2 regions of the Solibacillus sp. FSL K6-1126 genome follow, and region 1 is predicted to be linked to the other one. Evidence: riboswitches for the same ligand, from Rfam matches in the RefSeq annotation. Region 1 holds a riboswitch; the other holds the start of a gene.
What was found. A riboswitch is a leader RNA that binds a small molecule or an ion and turns the genes downstream of it on or off. The one in region 1 is predicted to bind FMN.
Positions count from the first base shown of each region.

Region 2: it holds a riboswitch for FMN, as region 1 does, so the genes downstream of both, ribE (riboflavin synthase) here and MHH44_RS06875 (ECF transporter S component) in region 1, are expected to answer to the same signal.

Region 1 is NZ_JBBOPD010000001.1:1,426,939-1,435,054, reverse strand. It holds gene MHH44_RS06890 (MerR family transcriptional regulator) at 1-143, opposite strand, end outside; gene MHH44_RS06885 (YitT family protein) at 450-1,307, shown strand; gene brnQ (branched-chain amino acid transport system II carrier protein) at 1,360-2,712, opposite strand; gene MHH44_RS06875 (ECF transporter S component) at 2,890-3,465, opposite strand; FMN riboswitch at 3,710-3,883, opposite strand; gene MHH44_RS06870 (hypothetical protein) at 3,988-5,211, opposite strand; gene MHH44_RS06865 (RNA polymerase sigma factor SigX) at 5,208-5,741, opposite strand; gene MHH44_RS06860 (ATP-binding protein) at 5,904-7,682, opposite strand; gene MHH44_RS06855 (response regulator transcription factor) at 7,675-8,116, opposite strand, start outside.
Region 2 is NZ_JBBOPD010000001.1:2,260,855-2,268,970, forward strand. It holds gene MHH44_RS11055 (hypothetical protein) at 1-243, opposite strand, end outside; gene MHH44_RS11060 (DUF2812 domain-containing protein) at 291-926, opposite strand; gene MHH44_RS11065 (DUF2812 domain-containing protein) at 1,102-2,301, opposite strand; gene MHH44_RS11070 (PadR family transcriptional regulator) at 2,294-2,611, opposite strand; gene ribH (6,7-dimethyl-8-ribityllumazine synthase) at 2,750-3,214, opposite strand; gene ribB (3,4-dihydroxy-2-butanone-4-phosphate synthase) at 3,230-3,841, opposite strand; gene ribE (riboflavin synthase) at 3,856-4,491, opposite strand; FMN riboswitch at 4,612-4,745, opposite strand; FMN riboswitch at 4,846-4,983, opposite strand; gene MHH44_RS11090 (VC0807 family protein) at 5,303-5,986, shown strand; gene MHH44_RS11095 (hypothetical protein) at 6,010-6,213, shown strand; gene MHH44_RS11100 (hypothetical protein) at 6,308-6,466, opposite strand; gene metE (5-methyltetrahydropteroyltriglutamate--homocysteine S-methyltransferase) at 6,483-8,116, opposite strand, start outside.

The sequences.
Region 1 (8,116 bases):
ATCCGGCGATTCCCTTCTGATCTGGCAGGGACGATTAGTTCATGTTCCTCATAATAGCGAATTTGTCTGGCCGTTAATTCCGTCAATTGCATAACCATGCTAATCGGCAGTAACGGCATAGCTCTTCGAAACTCTCGACTCATTATCTCGCCTCCCTCTTCTTACCATTTACTTTAAACTAATGTAATATCCCTTGTCAATTCAATGTTATAAAAACTAACATACGTTTTTTAGAACGATCTTATCGCATAATTCGAACATTCCCTTAAATGGTTTTTTAATCCATGTTACGTTTCAGTACATATCCCGTAATTAAATGACGTAAAATTTCATTACTATATACATTGATGCTATTTTTTTTGCAAAAAAGTTGGTTAATTTACTCGTTGAAAAGTCATCTGGCCGAAATTCATGTATAATTATTACCATGCAAATTGAGGGGGAATTTTATGTCGAAGCAAGACATCGCAAAGTCAATCGGACAAAAAATCATTGTTATTATTGGCGGTTTAATCGCCGCTTATGGATTAGAAGCAGTATTAATACCAAATAACGTATCGGATGGCGGAATTACGGGGATTAGTATCGTTATTTCTCAGCTAACGCCAATATCATTAGGCCTGCTGATCGCCTTACTAAACATCCCGTTTATTTATTTAGGATATAAACAAATCGGAAAAACATTTGCTATCAATTCTGTTATCGGGATTGCATCATTAGCAATCGGTACTTCGCTTATGCACCATGTACCAACAATCATTACTGGCGATGCGTTGCTTATTACAGTTGTAGGGGGGATCATTTTAGGTATCGGTATGGGTTTAGCACTCCGCAATGGTGGGGCTCTCGACGGGATAGACATGCTTGCTGTGTTACTTTCCAGAAAACTCCCTTTTGGTACAAGTGATCTCATTCTATTTTTAAACTTTTTCGTTTTCATTATCGTTTCGTTTGTTTTCGGATTCAAAGGTGCCTTGCTATCAGCAATTGCGTACTATATTGCATCGAAAGTTATCATAATTGTAGAAGAAGGACTAAGCGGCTCTAAAACATACAAAATTATTACGAACGAGCCACTTAAAATGGTCGAAACGATCCGGGACCGCTTAGGACGAAGCGCCACATTCAATACGGTATACGGTGCTTACTCGCATCAGGAGTTCCAAGAAATCACTTGTGTAATTAACCGAATGGAGGAAAGCAAAATAAAAGGAATCATTCGTGAAATCGATCCGAATGCCTTTGTGACGGTGTACGAAGTAGTCGAAGTTAAAGGAGGAAACTTCAAAAAGCAAAATATCCACTAAAACAGAAAACGGGTGTGTAAAAGGAAATTTTTCCTCTTACACACCCATTTTTTTAATTCGTATTTACTTCACCGCTGCGATTCGGAATACATAATCCGATAACAGCTCCAACTACAGCCGGTACAATCCATCCTAAGCCAATTGAATAAAGCGGCAAGTAGTCCGCATAGATCGTTGAAATAGATGACAACAAACTTACTTCAAATGCCGGTACACTACCGATCAATGCATTGTATCCATCAATTATACTAATAAAGAATACCAGCACAATCGCACCTGTAAATACAGGTTTTTTATAGTGAAACAACGGTCCTAAAAGTGCCAGGATTATTAACACAATTGCCAGCGGGTAAAGGAACATCAACACCGGAACCGCATATGTAATAATATTCGTTAACCCAAAGTTCGCAATGATAAAAGAAACAGCACATAGCATCACTACAAATGTTTTATAGCTGATTTTCGGAAACACTTCATGGAAAAACTCACTGCATGAAGTAATGAGCCCAATACTTGTTTTCAAACATGCAAGTACAATAATAATCGCCAACAAAATCGCACCGTATGAGCCGAAGTAATGATCAGCTACAGCCGCAAAAATTTGCCCGCCATTTTCAAATGTACCAATAGCGGTTACACTTGATGCTCCCATGTAAGCAATCAGACCGTATATTAGCATCATTAATGCCATTGCAAAAATACCCGATTTCCAAGTCGCTTTTGCAATTTCTTTTTTATCTGTAATACCTGTCCGTTTAATCGCATGGATGACTACAATACCGAACGCAAGTGAAGCAAGTGCATCCATCGTATTATAGCCTTCTTTAAATCCTGTCATAAACGCCTCGTTAATATAAGTCCCAGCAGGCTCAACAAATTTCCCCATCGGAGAAAATAGACTAATTCCGATTAATACAAATAAAAATATTAAAAAGGCTGGCGTTAAATATTTTCCGATAATGTCCATTATTTTCGCCGGATTTAACGAAAAGTAAAAAACTATCGTGAAGAAAATAAAACTGAATACTGCTAGCCACAATGTTGCCTGCGAAGGATCGATAAACGGTTCAAATCCAACGACAAACGGCACGGTTGCTGTACGTGGAATTGCAAAAAACGGCCCGATTGTTAAATATAAAGCCAATGCAAAAAACAATCCAAACACCGGATGTACTTTACTTGCCAAATCACGCAATCCATTACTTCCCGACAATCCGATTGCCAGAATTCCTAAAAACGGCAAACCAATTGCCGTAACTAAAAAGCCAATTAGCGCAAACCAATAATTCGTTCCTGCCAATTGCCCCATTTGAATCGGAAATATTAAATTTCCCGCTCCAAAAAACATACCAAACAGCATCGTTCCGATTACTGCATAGGTTGAAAATGGTATTTTTTTGTCCATCATATTCTCTCCCAAGATGTCATTTCATGGTGTTTTAATGAAACGTCCTAATTTTCTTAACAATGTACAATATCATATCAGCCCTATAACAGAATGACAATAGTAATAGTAAATATAAAAGGAGCGGTGTCATAAAGTTAACACTTTTACGACATCGCTCCAAATTTTATTATTTAATTAAGCTAAATATTGTCGGCGCTGATTTTCAATCCATACACGCATTGTACGGTAAAGCATCGTCACGACAACAATCATCATAATTCCTTTAACAATATTAAATGGTAAAATACCCAGTACGATCGTTTCGTACATATTATATTCGAAGCCTAGTAAGTACGTATACAGCGGTAAGAACGCCACATAATTTAATGCTGCCATTCCTAGTGACATAACAACCGTAGAAACAACTAAGCCAGTCATTAACCCTTTTGCAGAAGGGAATTTTTTATAAATATAGTAAGCTGGTAAAATGAATAATACACCTGTAGCAAAGTTTGCCATATGACCTACCGGAATCCCTTCAGGAGCCCCTGTGTAAATCCAGTCAAGCACATTTTTGACAAGTTCAACTAGAATACCCGCAACAGGACCCATTGTAATCGCCGCAATCAATGCTGGCACATCACTGAAATCAATTTGTAAAAACACTGGGAACCATGGTAGTGGGAAGTTTAACAACATTAGAACAAATGAAACTCCACTCAGCATTGCGATTGTTACGAATGATCGTAACTTTAAACTTCTTTTTTGCATATAAATCTCTCCTCTTTGCTGATTCCATCTCGCAAGAAGAAAGGACGTATCAAATCATTTCATGAAAAAACCCTTATACTCAAATAGAGCATAAGGGAGAAATAGGCACACTTAAATAAAGGGTCTATCAGTGCATTTGCAGCAATTCCTGATTTTTGTATACGAAAAAATATTCCGCAACAAATAAGGAACTTGAAAATAAGTACTGCAAAGCACGGCATTTTCAAAAAAATGACGACCGTACCTTCACCTTCTCCCATCCAGACTATACTGTCGGCTTTGGAATCGCACCAAATCCTGCACACAAAAGTGGCTCGCGGGCTCGAAAAGTTTGACATAACTTCCTCCAAGTAAATGGTCAGAGGTTATCACTTTTATTACCGCCGGTCGGGAGTTACACCCTGCCCCGAAGATGAATCAATATGAAATTATGTAACAATTACCTTGCTACAATTCTTATTATATATAAAAAAAAGGAATTGTAAAGCCCATTGCTTACAATTCCTAGTAAATTAATTTGGATTATTGAAATTCATAATGGATACGATTTGCAGCTATCGGCTTCTCCACTGGTTTTGTGAAATCAAAACCGCCCCATTGTTCCTGTACAATATTTTCGAATTTGACTTGTTTATCAAAACTTGCCGCTGTCATTATTAACCCTTCAATCATTCGCATTGCTTGTGCAGGCTCGTAATTCTCCAAGTTTAAAGGCTCTTCAAATGTAATCGTAACGACTGATTCAGCGTCTTCAACTTTTAAATATACACCTGGCAATATAACCGTTCTATATATATCGTTCGCTTCCACCGTCATATTTTTGATTGCTTCTTCGACATTTGTAAAGCTCATTCGGAAATTCGGACTTAAATATACCGCCCCATTGCGCATCTGATACATAAAATAATTATATTGAGCGTTCTCATCGTTTAATAGAAACGGCTCATTTACATCGCCAATATGATCGAAGTAAATTGGTTTTCCGGAGATATTTTCTATTTGCACTTCCGTATATGCATCACTGAAAGTATCGACAAGTGAACCAAGATAATTCGATAAGGAAGCTGTTCCTGCATCATATTGGTGACCTTCCGGCAATATGTGAACAAGCGTGTTCCCTTCTTCTCGCAATTCACCCTTGTAAGGATGATATTCATTAAACCCGAGCGACTGTTCATCAAGCAACGGACTGAATGTATTATAAAGTTCCAGCTTTGACGGATTTTCTGTACCTGTTTTTTCGGCAACAACTTCATTTGGAATCAATATGCTCACTGGTACGCTTTCTGCATCATCCCCTGAAAGACCAATTTCTAATAATGTGTTGTCGGCAAGCTCATTTTCATAAACTAACGTTTGCTCCGGTTGAGCTTCCGTCGTAAAACTATTAATCATGGAGCGCTCATGTTGTGTAGACGCATCTTCTTTTGCACTCATCGTCATATTTTCTTCCGTTTCTGGAGTCTGAATGTCAAATGTTTCATTTTGCATTGTGACGGACTCATTATTCCCTATAAATTGTGCGCTGATTAAAACAATAATAAATATTGATGCAATCGAAACGAATAACGGTGCCCAACGGATTCCTTTTTGATTGTTTTGCTGTATATGAGGCGGATCTTCATTAAATGCTCCATCATCCTTTAATCGATTAAATACCTCATCTTTTGAACGATGATCGGTTACTTTCGGTGCTTTTTTCAGAAAAAGTTCAATCTCTTTTTCATCCCAATGCTCCTTTTTCATAATGGATTCGCCTCCCTTCCTTCTTGCGCTTCCAATAGCAGCCGCAGATTCTTTAAAGCACGGTGCTGTGTCGTTTTAACTTTGCCGGGCGTCCACCCTAAAATTTCAGCTGTTTCCTGGATGGACAGTTCTTGAATAAATCGCATAATAATAACCATTTTCTGATCTCCTGAACATTCTTCCAATGCAACCAATAATTGATGGAGCTGATCATTTAATTCGGTAAATTGTTCAGGTGAAGGGATTGGGCTTACGAGTTGCTCTGTCTCCCAATCAAATGCTGTAAATGCATGCTTATCACGTACTTGTTTTTTTCTGAAATAATCGATCGCTACATTTTTTGCTATTGAAAACAGCCAGGTTTTTTCAGAGCTTTTCCCTTCGAAACGGTCGTATGATTTTAATACACGAACATACACTTCATGGGCAAGATCCTCAGCTGTGGTACGGTCTTTTACTAAGTAGAACAAAAAATTAAAAACATCCTGATGATACGTATCGTATAATCGATGGAAAATGGATTGCTGCACCCATCCCACCTCCATTCACGTAATTTGTCGTTTTCGAAACAAAAAAGTTACAATAATCATCCGTTTATAAACGAACTAGTCATTTAAAAAGAAAAGTTTATCACTTTGAGCGATTCAAAATGATAAACTTTTTTATACTCATTATTCCATTACCCCATTTTTTTAAGGTAATGGCAAGTAAAATGTAAAGGTTGTACCTTGCTGTTCGACACTATCAACAGAAATTCTTCCGTTATGTGCTTCCACAATATTTTTCGTAATGGCCAGACCTAAGCCCGTTCCGCCTTTTGAGCGAGTACGTGCTTTATCAGCTTTGTAGAACCGTTCGAATACATATGGCAAATCATCTTGAGGAATGCCTTGCCCTGTATCTTTCACTTGAATTTTTGCGTAATTTTGCTCATTTATCATAGAAACAGTCACGGATCCATCGGCTGGTGTATGGCGAATCGCATTATCAATTAAGTTCGTTAACACTTGCTCGATGCGGTCCTCATCAATCGAAATAAGCGTTTCGTCCGAAAAGTCTGTTTCAATCTGCAGTTGCACATGGTTTTCTTTCGCTGTTTGGTCAAACTTATGTGTCATTCTTTCAATAACTGTAACTAATGGTACTTCTTCCTTATACAGGGTCATATGTCCCGATTCCATCCGCGCCAAGTCAAGTAAATCTGTTACAAGACGACTCATACGCTGTGATTCATCATATATTACACGGATCATATCTATACGTTCTTCCTCTGTTGTCACAACCCCATCAATAATCGCCTCTGAATAGCCTTGAAGCATCGCGATTGGTGTTCGAAGTTCATGTGAAACATTGGCGATAAAATCCGATTTCAGCTTTTCCAGTTTTGTTTCCTCGGTTTTATCTCGTATAACAGCGACTGCCCCACGAATGGAGTCCCTGCTGTACAGCGGACTAATCGTTATACTGTAATAGGATTTGCCCATTTCAAACTCTTCGTCCAGCTGATCTTCAAAATTCAATACATGATCAAGCATTTGATAAAGTTCATCAGGTATCGGCTTGGAGCTGTCCAATCCTTTTTCGACGAACCATTTTTGCAGTAGTCGCTCTGCAGGAGGATTGCTCACTAAAATCGTTTTATCACGATTAAATGTAATAACGGAATCGGTCATCGATGTTAAAATACTCGATAATTGTTCTTTTTCCTGGTTGATCACTTCCAAATGATGCTTCAATTGGCGGCCCATCTGGTTAAACGCAACGGCAAGCTGACCAATTTCATCATTTTGCTTCGTTTCAATTTTAGAATCGAAACGTCCCTTCGCCAATTCGAATGCATGCTCTCTCATTTTACGCAATGGAAGCGTTATTTTAGAAGATAGGAAAAATGCAAAAATTGTCGTCAATATAAATGCGATGGCTGCAGCTATAACAACAATTTTTGTTGTTTCATTACTTGTCTGGTGTAACGCATCGGGATTTTTGTATATAAAAACGGCCCCATGTAAGTCTTCAACACTTTTCAGCGGGAAACCTAATACAATATAATTGGTGTCGCTCGCATCTTCTTCCCGATTTGAAGGCAACTTCAGTTCCTCTACTATCGGCTCTGATGATGCATATACTTCTTCAAATGCATTACTGCTTATTATTTTTTGCTGAATTTCTTCTTTATTGATTCCTTCTTGTCTTGCATACAATATTTCATCTGAATTTTTGGCGATAAGTACATTTGTTGTTTCCGTTAATAATTCCGAAATAATCGCAAACTGCTTATCATCGATTTCTTCCTCATCGATAATGCTCGCAATAGCTGCAGCTGTTTGCCTTAATGAAGCCTCGGACTGCTCGTTATGATAGTTTTCAAGAAACTCCAACATGAAAATGGTGAATATAAACAGGACAAATGAAACGAGAAGCAAAATGGTTCCCCATAGCTTCCCGACAATACTTGTTGCTATTCTAATCATTTACGACCTCGAATTTATAGCCTACTCCCCAAACCGTTACAATCATTTTCGCTGCATTTTCAGAGACACGGTTCAGTTTTTCACGCAGGCGCTTTACATGTGTATCAACTGTGCGCAGATCACCAAAGAAATCATAATGCCAAACTTCTTTTAATAATTGCTCACGGTCGAAAACTTTATCGGGTGATTTCGCCAAAAAGTACAATAATTCGTATTCTTTCGGTGTTAAATTTACTTCCGTTCCATCTGCTGTCACACGATGTGCATCATGATCAATTGTTAAATGCGGGAACACAACTAGATCTTTAGATGATGAAGAATTTGAAACAGGTGAAAATACTGCTGAACGACGTAATATTGCTTTTACACGCAACACGACTTCTCGCGGACTAAATGGTTTCACAATATAATCATCCGCACCAAGCTCAAATCCT
Region 2 (8,116 bases), 830 kb from region 1:
CGATGAGATTGATGGTTGATATGCATGATTTGGATCGTACCATTCCCCTTCCTGAATAACGCCCATTTCTGTTGAATCATATTGGACAGAAGCAAAAATATTCCACTGTGATGAGTAGGTGCTTCCCAAATCCTCGCCTTCGAAGTAAAATGGCTTCCTTTTAAGATGCGGCTGATTTTCAATTGAAGCAAGTCGGACAATTGGCAGCCCTGTATCTTCTTCTGGTAAAGGGGTTGTTTTCATACTCCATATTTGGTAAATCGGTATAAACACAAGAGTTAATGTAATTACTAATATATGAAACTGTAGACAATACCTGACCGGTAAAAGTTTTCCCATGGTTTTTGTTGATTGTCTAATATCCCAGCCTTAAGTTCATTATGCAAACGATTGATTCCAAATAAGCTTTTACCTATCGGAAGTATTTGTATAAAATTAACGAATAATACTAACAATGGAGCAAGTGTATATCCATCTATCAGTTGCAAAACAGAAATATTTCCGTTTTCGAAAGATTTGACGAAGACCGTAGTGATTACAATAATTGCAATTAAATTAACTATAAAATTAAATATTGTTTTATTAAAAGCTTTTTTTGCTATTGAGATTTGCTCTTCTCGATTTATTGGAGGTTCATTTGCTTTACGTTCAGTCGGTGCTGCAAATACGTGAAAATTGCGGTCACTCGCAATATAGTCCCAGCCGCTTTCTTCGTATAACCGAATTTTTTCACTCGATATATATTTGCTTTTTGCCAGTTCCAGTCGGTAATCCATTCTTTTACGATCACCTTTTTTAAACTTGGCAATATATGTGCCAATCTCATAAAAATGCAGCCCTTGCTCGGACATATCTGAAAACCAGCTTTCATGTTCCTTCATACGCCAATACTGCCTTGGTCTTATTCTAAGTACTATTTCTGCCATCGCTCTACCTCCTTGTAAGTCTTACCTAACAATAGAATAGAAGGGATTGTTTGTAAATAAAAAATAAGGACCTGGAATCTATTTCAGCACTCCCTGACGAAATAAAAAAATTGAAATTTTTCACAGCAAAAAGGCAACCCTACCCATGTAAGATTGCCTTTTACACCGCTTGGAACTAACTATCCGCAAGCAGCAATATTTTCTGAGCTGCATTCTCCACTAGAACATCCAGCTCTGCATATCCGTAATAACGTATATACATTACCACCTTATCTTTTGATGCAACTAATTGTTTCCATTCTTCATCCTCGCGAGTAATAAGGTGATCAAAGCCAGGGTGTTTCCTTTCTATGAAACTTTCCCTTTCATCTCCGTATGTATGCCACTCCATCAAGTCAGACAGCAATGGTTTAGCGAACGCCTGAAATGTTAAATTGTATATTTCAGTAGAAACGCTCGGTGAGTATGTACCACTTTTATCTAACCACATTTCATCCTTAATTATTCCACTTTCGTCGGTCTCAAACTGAACGGGTGCAAAGATACTCCAATTTGTTGAATAACGGTTTGCCCAATCGATTTCATCTGTATAATATTCATCCCGGATTAGCTGTGGATTTTGTTCGATATCGGCTAAACGAACAAACGGCAAGTTTTCATCATTCTTTGGAAGTGTATAGTTATCCATTTTTTTTAATTGGTAAAGTGGCATAATTAAGCCGCTTACGAGAATAATCCCTATAAAGACAACCGAAAATACACCATTTTTTCGCAAACTTTTTTTCCAAGGGGCATGATGGTTGATGGCTTTGCCTTCATTTAAACTTTTTTTCAATTCTTTAATCGCCAATAAAGCTCTTATGGCGTAAAAAACATAGTGAATATAGACGAGAGTAAGGATACTTTGCTGTACGACATATCCTTCAACTAAACGTAATACAGGTGCTCCATCCAAAAACCACATTGCCAAAAGCATACCTAGAATCAGGGCCACTACAAGAGAAATCCATACTAAATTAAATACGAGTTTTTTACTTAGCCGCTGTAATGTAAATGCCTGTTCTGCAGAATCTGTATGGATTTCGGGTGCATTGTTTTCAGTTAGTGAAGAGAAAACATGAAACCATTGATAGCTTGTGACATATTTCCAGCCGTTTTCCTCGTACAGATCAATTTGCTCATAGGTAATTAATTTCCTATCTGTCACTTCAATCCGGTATTCAATTCGCTTCGGGTCACCTTTTTTAAAATGGGCTAAATTTGTTCCCATTTTATGAAGGTGGAGCCCCTGTAACGACATATCCGAAAACCAGCTTTCGTGTTCTCCGATTCGCCAGTAGTTGGTTGGTCTGATTTTGCGCACCATTTTAGTCATCGTTTCCCTCCTCTAATATACTGCTGTCGAAAATCAGAGATTTTAGACGAGCATATTCTATTCTTAATGCATGCTCGCCTTCTTTCGTAATTTCATATATTTTTCGCCGCCCATCGTCTTTTGCCAAAGCGATTAATCCGTCTTTTTGCATTCGTGATAGGACACCATATAACGTTCCGGGCCCCATTGTTAAACGGCCTTTTGATACTTCTGTAATGGACTGCATTAATTGATAGCCATGATTTGGACGCATTAACGCCAATAATACGTAGTACATTGCTTCAGTCATTGGCCCGCCATTATAAGACATATTCATTCCTCCAACTATTATGTCATGCGATATATCGTCTGACATAATAGTAAATGACAGGGAATAATTTGTAAACTTGTTATTAAAAGAAAACGAAAAACCACTCCAACATGTTGGAGTGGTCAGCACTAAGCATTCTTAAAACATCTTATTCAAGTTTGCCATTTCAATAGCGGACATTGCGCTGTCGTAGCCTTTATTACCCGCTTTTGTACCAGCGCGTTCAATCGCCTGTTCGATATTTTCTGTTGTGACAATACCGAAAATTACCGGAACCCCTGTATCCAAGCCTGCTTTGGCAATTCCTTTTGCTGCTTCGTTACATACATAGTCGTAATGTGTAGTTGATCCGCGAATGACCGTACCTAAACCGATTACTGCATCATAATTATTTGTTTCAGCCATTTTTTTTGCAACAAACGGTACTTCAAAAGCACCTGGCACCCATGCTGTATCAATGTTTGCTTCGTCAACACCGTGACGTTTTAAACCATCCAGTGCACCGCTTAATAACTTATCATTAATAAATTCATTGAATCGCCCAACGACAATTCCGATTTTCAAATCTGTTCCGACTAATTGTGCTTCAAATGTTTTTCCCATTTTAATTGCTCCTTTTTATACCGATACGGTAGTTAATTTTATATATTGAACTAAGTCTTCGATTGTAATAAATTTCAGTTTATGTTTTTGCGCTAGCTTTTCGAGCTGCGGCAAGCGGGCCATTGAACCATCTTCGTTCATAATTTCACAGATGACCGCGACTTCATTCGAACCGCAAAGCTTTGCCAGGTCAACGCCTGCTTCCGTATGCCCTCGACGTTCCAACACGCCCCCCTGTTTTGCAATGAGGGGGAATACATGGCCCGGACGATGAAAATGCCCCGGTTCTGTTGCTGGATCCAGCAATGCTAACATCGTTTTAGAACGCTCAAATGCACTTATACCTGTCGTTGTATGGATATGATCGATACTAATCGTAAAAGCCGTTTGATATGTATCGGTATTGCTTTGCACCATTGGATGAAGGGAAAGCTTTTCTGCAATTGCAGATGAAATTGGTGTACAAATTAACCCTCTTCCATAAAGCGCCATAAAATTAATATTTTCCGGTGTAGCGAATTCTCCTAACACAAGAAAATCCCCTTCATTTTCACGGTTCTCGTCATCTGACACAATAATAATCTCACCGTTTTTCAATGCCTGAATTGCTTCTTCAATCGTATTCATTTATCACCACTCCTTTAAAATCCGGTACGTTGCAAAAAGTCCATTGTAATCGTACTTCCCGTTTGATTTTGTAAATGTTTTTTTACATATTTTCCGATTAGATCTGTTTCAATGTTCACAACATCTCCTGGCTTTTTATAGCCTAGTACAGTCTGCTCATACGTATGAGGGATTAAGGAAATGGTAATGAATGTGTCTGTCACCTCAAAAATCGTTAAACTCGTGCCGTCTACTGTAATCGAGCCTTTCTTGATGCATTCTGCAATCAAATGCTTTTCCATTGCCAAATCAATATAAACTGCATTGGCGACCGGTCTTTTCCGTTGAATTGTCGCTATCCCATCCACGTGGCCCGATACAATATGCCCCCCGAAACGACCATTCGCCGACATTGCCCGTTCCAAATTGACAGGCTTACCTGCTGCTAATTGCTGGAGGCTGGTTGCTTTGACGGTTTCCGGCATAACATCCGCCAAAAATACGGTTGGCGAGAAATGCTTTACGGTCAAACAGACACCGTTAACGGCAATACTGTCCCCGAGTTGGACATCCTCTAAAATTTTGCTTGCGCGAATGGCTAGTTCCATCGCTTGTGTGGACTGGCTGATCGTTTCAACCGTTCCAAGTTCTTCAATGATTCCTGTAAACATCCTGCTCACCTCTTTTTAATAATAAAAAAGAACCCCGATTGAAGTCGGAGTTCGATGAGAGGAAAATTGAGCATCATCAAATAAGCTTTTTGAAGATAATTTTCAAAAAACTGCTGACATTGCTTCCTTCTCCCATCCAGACTATAACTGTCGGCTTTGGACTTGCACCAAATCCTGCACACAAAAGTGGCTCACGGGCTTAGAGATTACTCATCACCGTCGATTGGGAATTTCACCCGACCCCGAAGGAAATTATTTTTCAATGGAAATAAAAAAATCCCGTCACAAGGCGCGACAGGAAAAGTGTATAGCAAAAAACCACATTAAAAATCAAAAAATTTTAAAAATGTGTTACCATTCCTTCTCCCATCCAGACTATAACTGTCGGCTTTGGATTTGCACCAAAATCCTGCACACAAAAAAGTGGCTCACGGGCTTAGAGATTAACTCATCACCGTCGATTGGGAATTTCACCCGACCCCGAAGGAAATTATTTTATTTGAAAGTTATTGTAACATAAATAAATTAAAAAGCTAATAGTATTTTAGCACTTACTTACTTTTTGTTCCCTCAATCTTTTTACATCTACCCCTCTATCAAATTAATATTTTGAAACTTTACTCATGGTAATACGTAGAAGAATATACATAATATCACAGAAAATAGAAAGGACTTATTGCAAGCTGATTTTAATTGTCTCTCATTTGCTTGGTTGCTTTTTTTAAGTTTTAATTTGTATAAAATATAGTGTCGGATAATCTTCAGTAATATAAAAAAAACAAATACCTTTTTAACGATAATGGAGGCTTTTATGGCGAATAATTCACAGTCGAATAAATATCTTATCTTTTTAGAACTACTGTTTTATGCAGCTTTACCCTATGCAATATGGAAGTTTGGCCGAGAGCCTTTTGGTGACTATGCTGCGATGCTGCTGTCCACTGTTCCCGGGATAATTTATACTGTTTACCGCTTTGCTAAGGATCGGCAGTTTAATGTGACGGGCTTGTTTATTTTAGGCTCGATGCTTATAGGTACTACAGTAGATTTATTGTCAGGTTCAGCGGAGCAAATGATTTGGAATAATGTTTATTTAGGTCTTTTTTACACATTTCTCTATGTAATTTTATTTATTATAAAAAAGCCTTTTCCTTTGTATGTTGCAATTGATTTTGCATATTTGCAAGGCTATGCACGAAAGGACAGTAAAGCTTTGTTCTTTCAAAAAGGGATTTTCGAATGGTTTCAGCTGATCCAGATTGTTTTCATTATTCGAGGACTTGTTATGGCAGGAATTACGGTCTTTCTGCTACAGAAATACGGAATTGACAGCTATGGGGATATGCTGATTTATAAACGTATAGCAAGCTGGCTGTTTTCCGGCATAGTAATGGGTATGTTCTTCTACATTAATGTAATCGTGCAAAATTACACGAACAGGGTACAGGAAAAAAATGATGAAAAGCTGCCGGAACCTGAAGTTATGGCGAAGTAATTTTTTGTGAAAGGATGATGGTGATGAAGAACACAGCAAATGTAAAAGAATGTCCAAAATGCGGCGGCACGGAATTAGGTAGAGGAAAACATAGCGGCTACAGTGTTATGGCCCCTGTTAATAAATTGAGTTTGGGTTGCAATATCGAATACATTATATGTACACATTGTGGATTTATCATTGAGGGCTATGTCGTAAAGCCCGAGAAATTTAAAGGAACATTTTAATTTAGACTTCCACTTACTAAAAGCCCATTGCAACCGCAATGGGCCTCTCATTTTCTATATTACAAAAAATTACATCTTCCAACTACCTCTGCTTTTACTGAATAATATGCTTTTGTATCTCCTTTGCATCCGCTGGATATGTCGCCATCAATTCATCACGCAACTCTTTAAGCTTTTTTGTATAACTTCCTGTAAAGCCATTCATTATAGCCGTCAAAAACACGGGGCTGTAATTTGTTTTCATTTGATTCATAGTAACCGCCCCTTCATTAATTCAACTGTTTTAGTCGCTCTTTTGCGGCCACCATATTTTTTAATGATGCAATCGTCTCTTGTTCCGTACGAGTTTTCAGGCCACAATCGGGATTGATCCAAAATTGTTCTTTTGCGATTACTTTTTTACCTTTTTCAATAATGGCTGCCATTCCTTCCACAGTTGGAATACGCGGGCTATGAATATCATATACACCTAAACCAATTCCTAGTTTGTATGGTGTTTCTTTTAGTACTTTTATGAGTTCTCCGTGGCTTCGTGACGTTTCAATTGAAATCACATCCGCATCCAATGATTCTATTACATCTAAAAAATCGTTGAATTCACAATAACACATATGTGTATGAATCTGGGTCGTTTCACGCACACCGCTTGTCGCTAATTTAAACGCATCTACACTTGCATCGATATAAGCCTTATGCAGACTTTTACGGATCGGCAAGCCTTCTTTCAATGCAGGTTCATCTACTTGAATAATATTGATTCCCGCATTTTCAAGTGCTCTTACTTCTTCTCTTAGTGCCAGGCCGATTTGATAAGCAACTTCTGAGCGAGCTAAATCATTTCTTACAAATGACCAGTTCAATATTGTAACGGGTCCCGTCAACATCCCTTTTACAGGTTTTTCCGTAAGTGATTGTGCCGCACTTACTTCCTTTACTGTCATCGGTTCTATCCATTCAACATCTCCGTATATAATTGGGGGTTTTACACAACGTGATCCGTATGAAACTACCCATCCATTTGTCGTAAAAGCAAAGCCATTTAATTTTTCACCAAAAAATTCGACCATGTCAGTTCGCTCGAATTCACCATGAACAAGGACATCAAGGCCAAGTTGCTCCTGAATGGTAATCCAACGTGCGGTTTCGTTCGCGTTGAATGCTTCATACTCGGTTGTTGTAATTTCCCCTTTTCGCCATAAACTACGGTTTTTCTTAACTTGTGAGGATTGCGGGAAACTCCCGATTGTTGTTGTCGGATAGTCTGGTAACTGTAAAAAGGCACGTTGTAGCTTACTACGCTTGTCGTAGTCATCAGTTCGTTTAAATGCTTCCGGTGTTAATGCGTTTACTTGTGCATGTACTGCTTTCTTTTGTCTTGATTCATGCAGTGCCAATGTTCGGATTGCTTTTTCGCTATCTAAAAAAGCCTGGATATGAAGAACTTCCTGCTGAAGTATTTTCCCTTTGATCATTTGCAATTCCGTTATTTTTTCATTGGCAAATGCCAAAGCATTTAGCAGCTCTGGTACAATCCCGTTTTCTCCTGCTGTTGTAACTGGCACATGCTGAAGACTGCATGATGTTTGTAGATGTATTGGTGAAAATGGTACATAGGAACGTATTTCCGCTACTAGTTCCAACTGCTTCTGCAGCTCGGCTCTCCATATGTCCCGACCATTAATAATACCTGCAAATAGAACTTTATCTTTTGGGAAACCAAACTTCTTTAACGCTGCTAGATTTTCATTTTTCCCATGAACAAAGTCCAGTCCAAAGCCATCTACAGGCAAATTAATCATTGTTTGATAGTCGGATAACGCTTCAAAATAAGTTGCGCAGATCGTTTCAACTGTCAGTCCTTTTAATATTTGATGATAGAAATGTTGAACTAATGCTATATCTT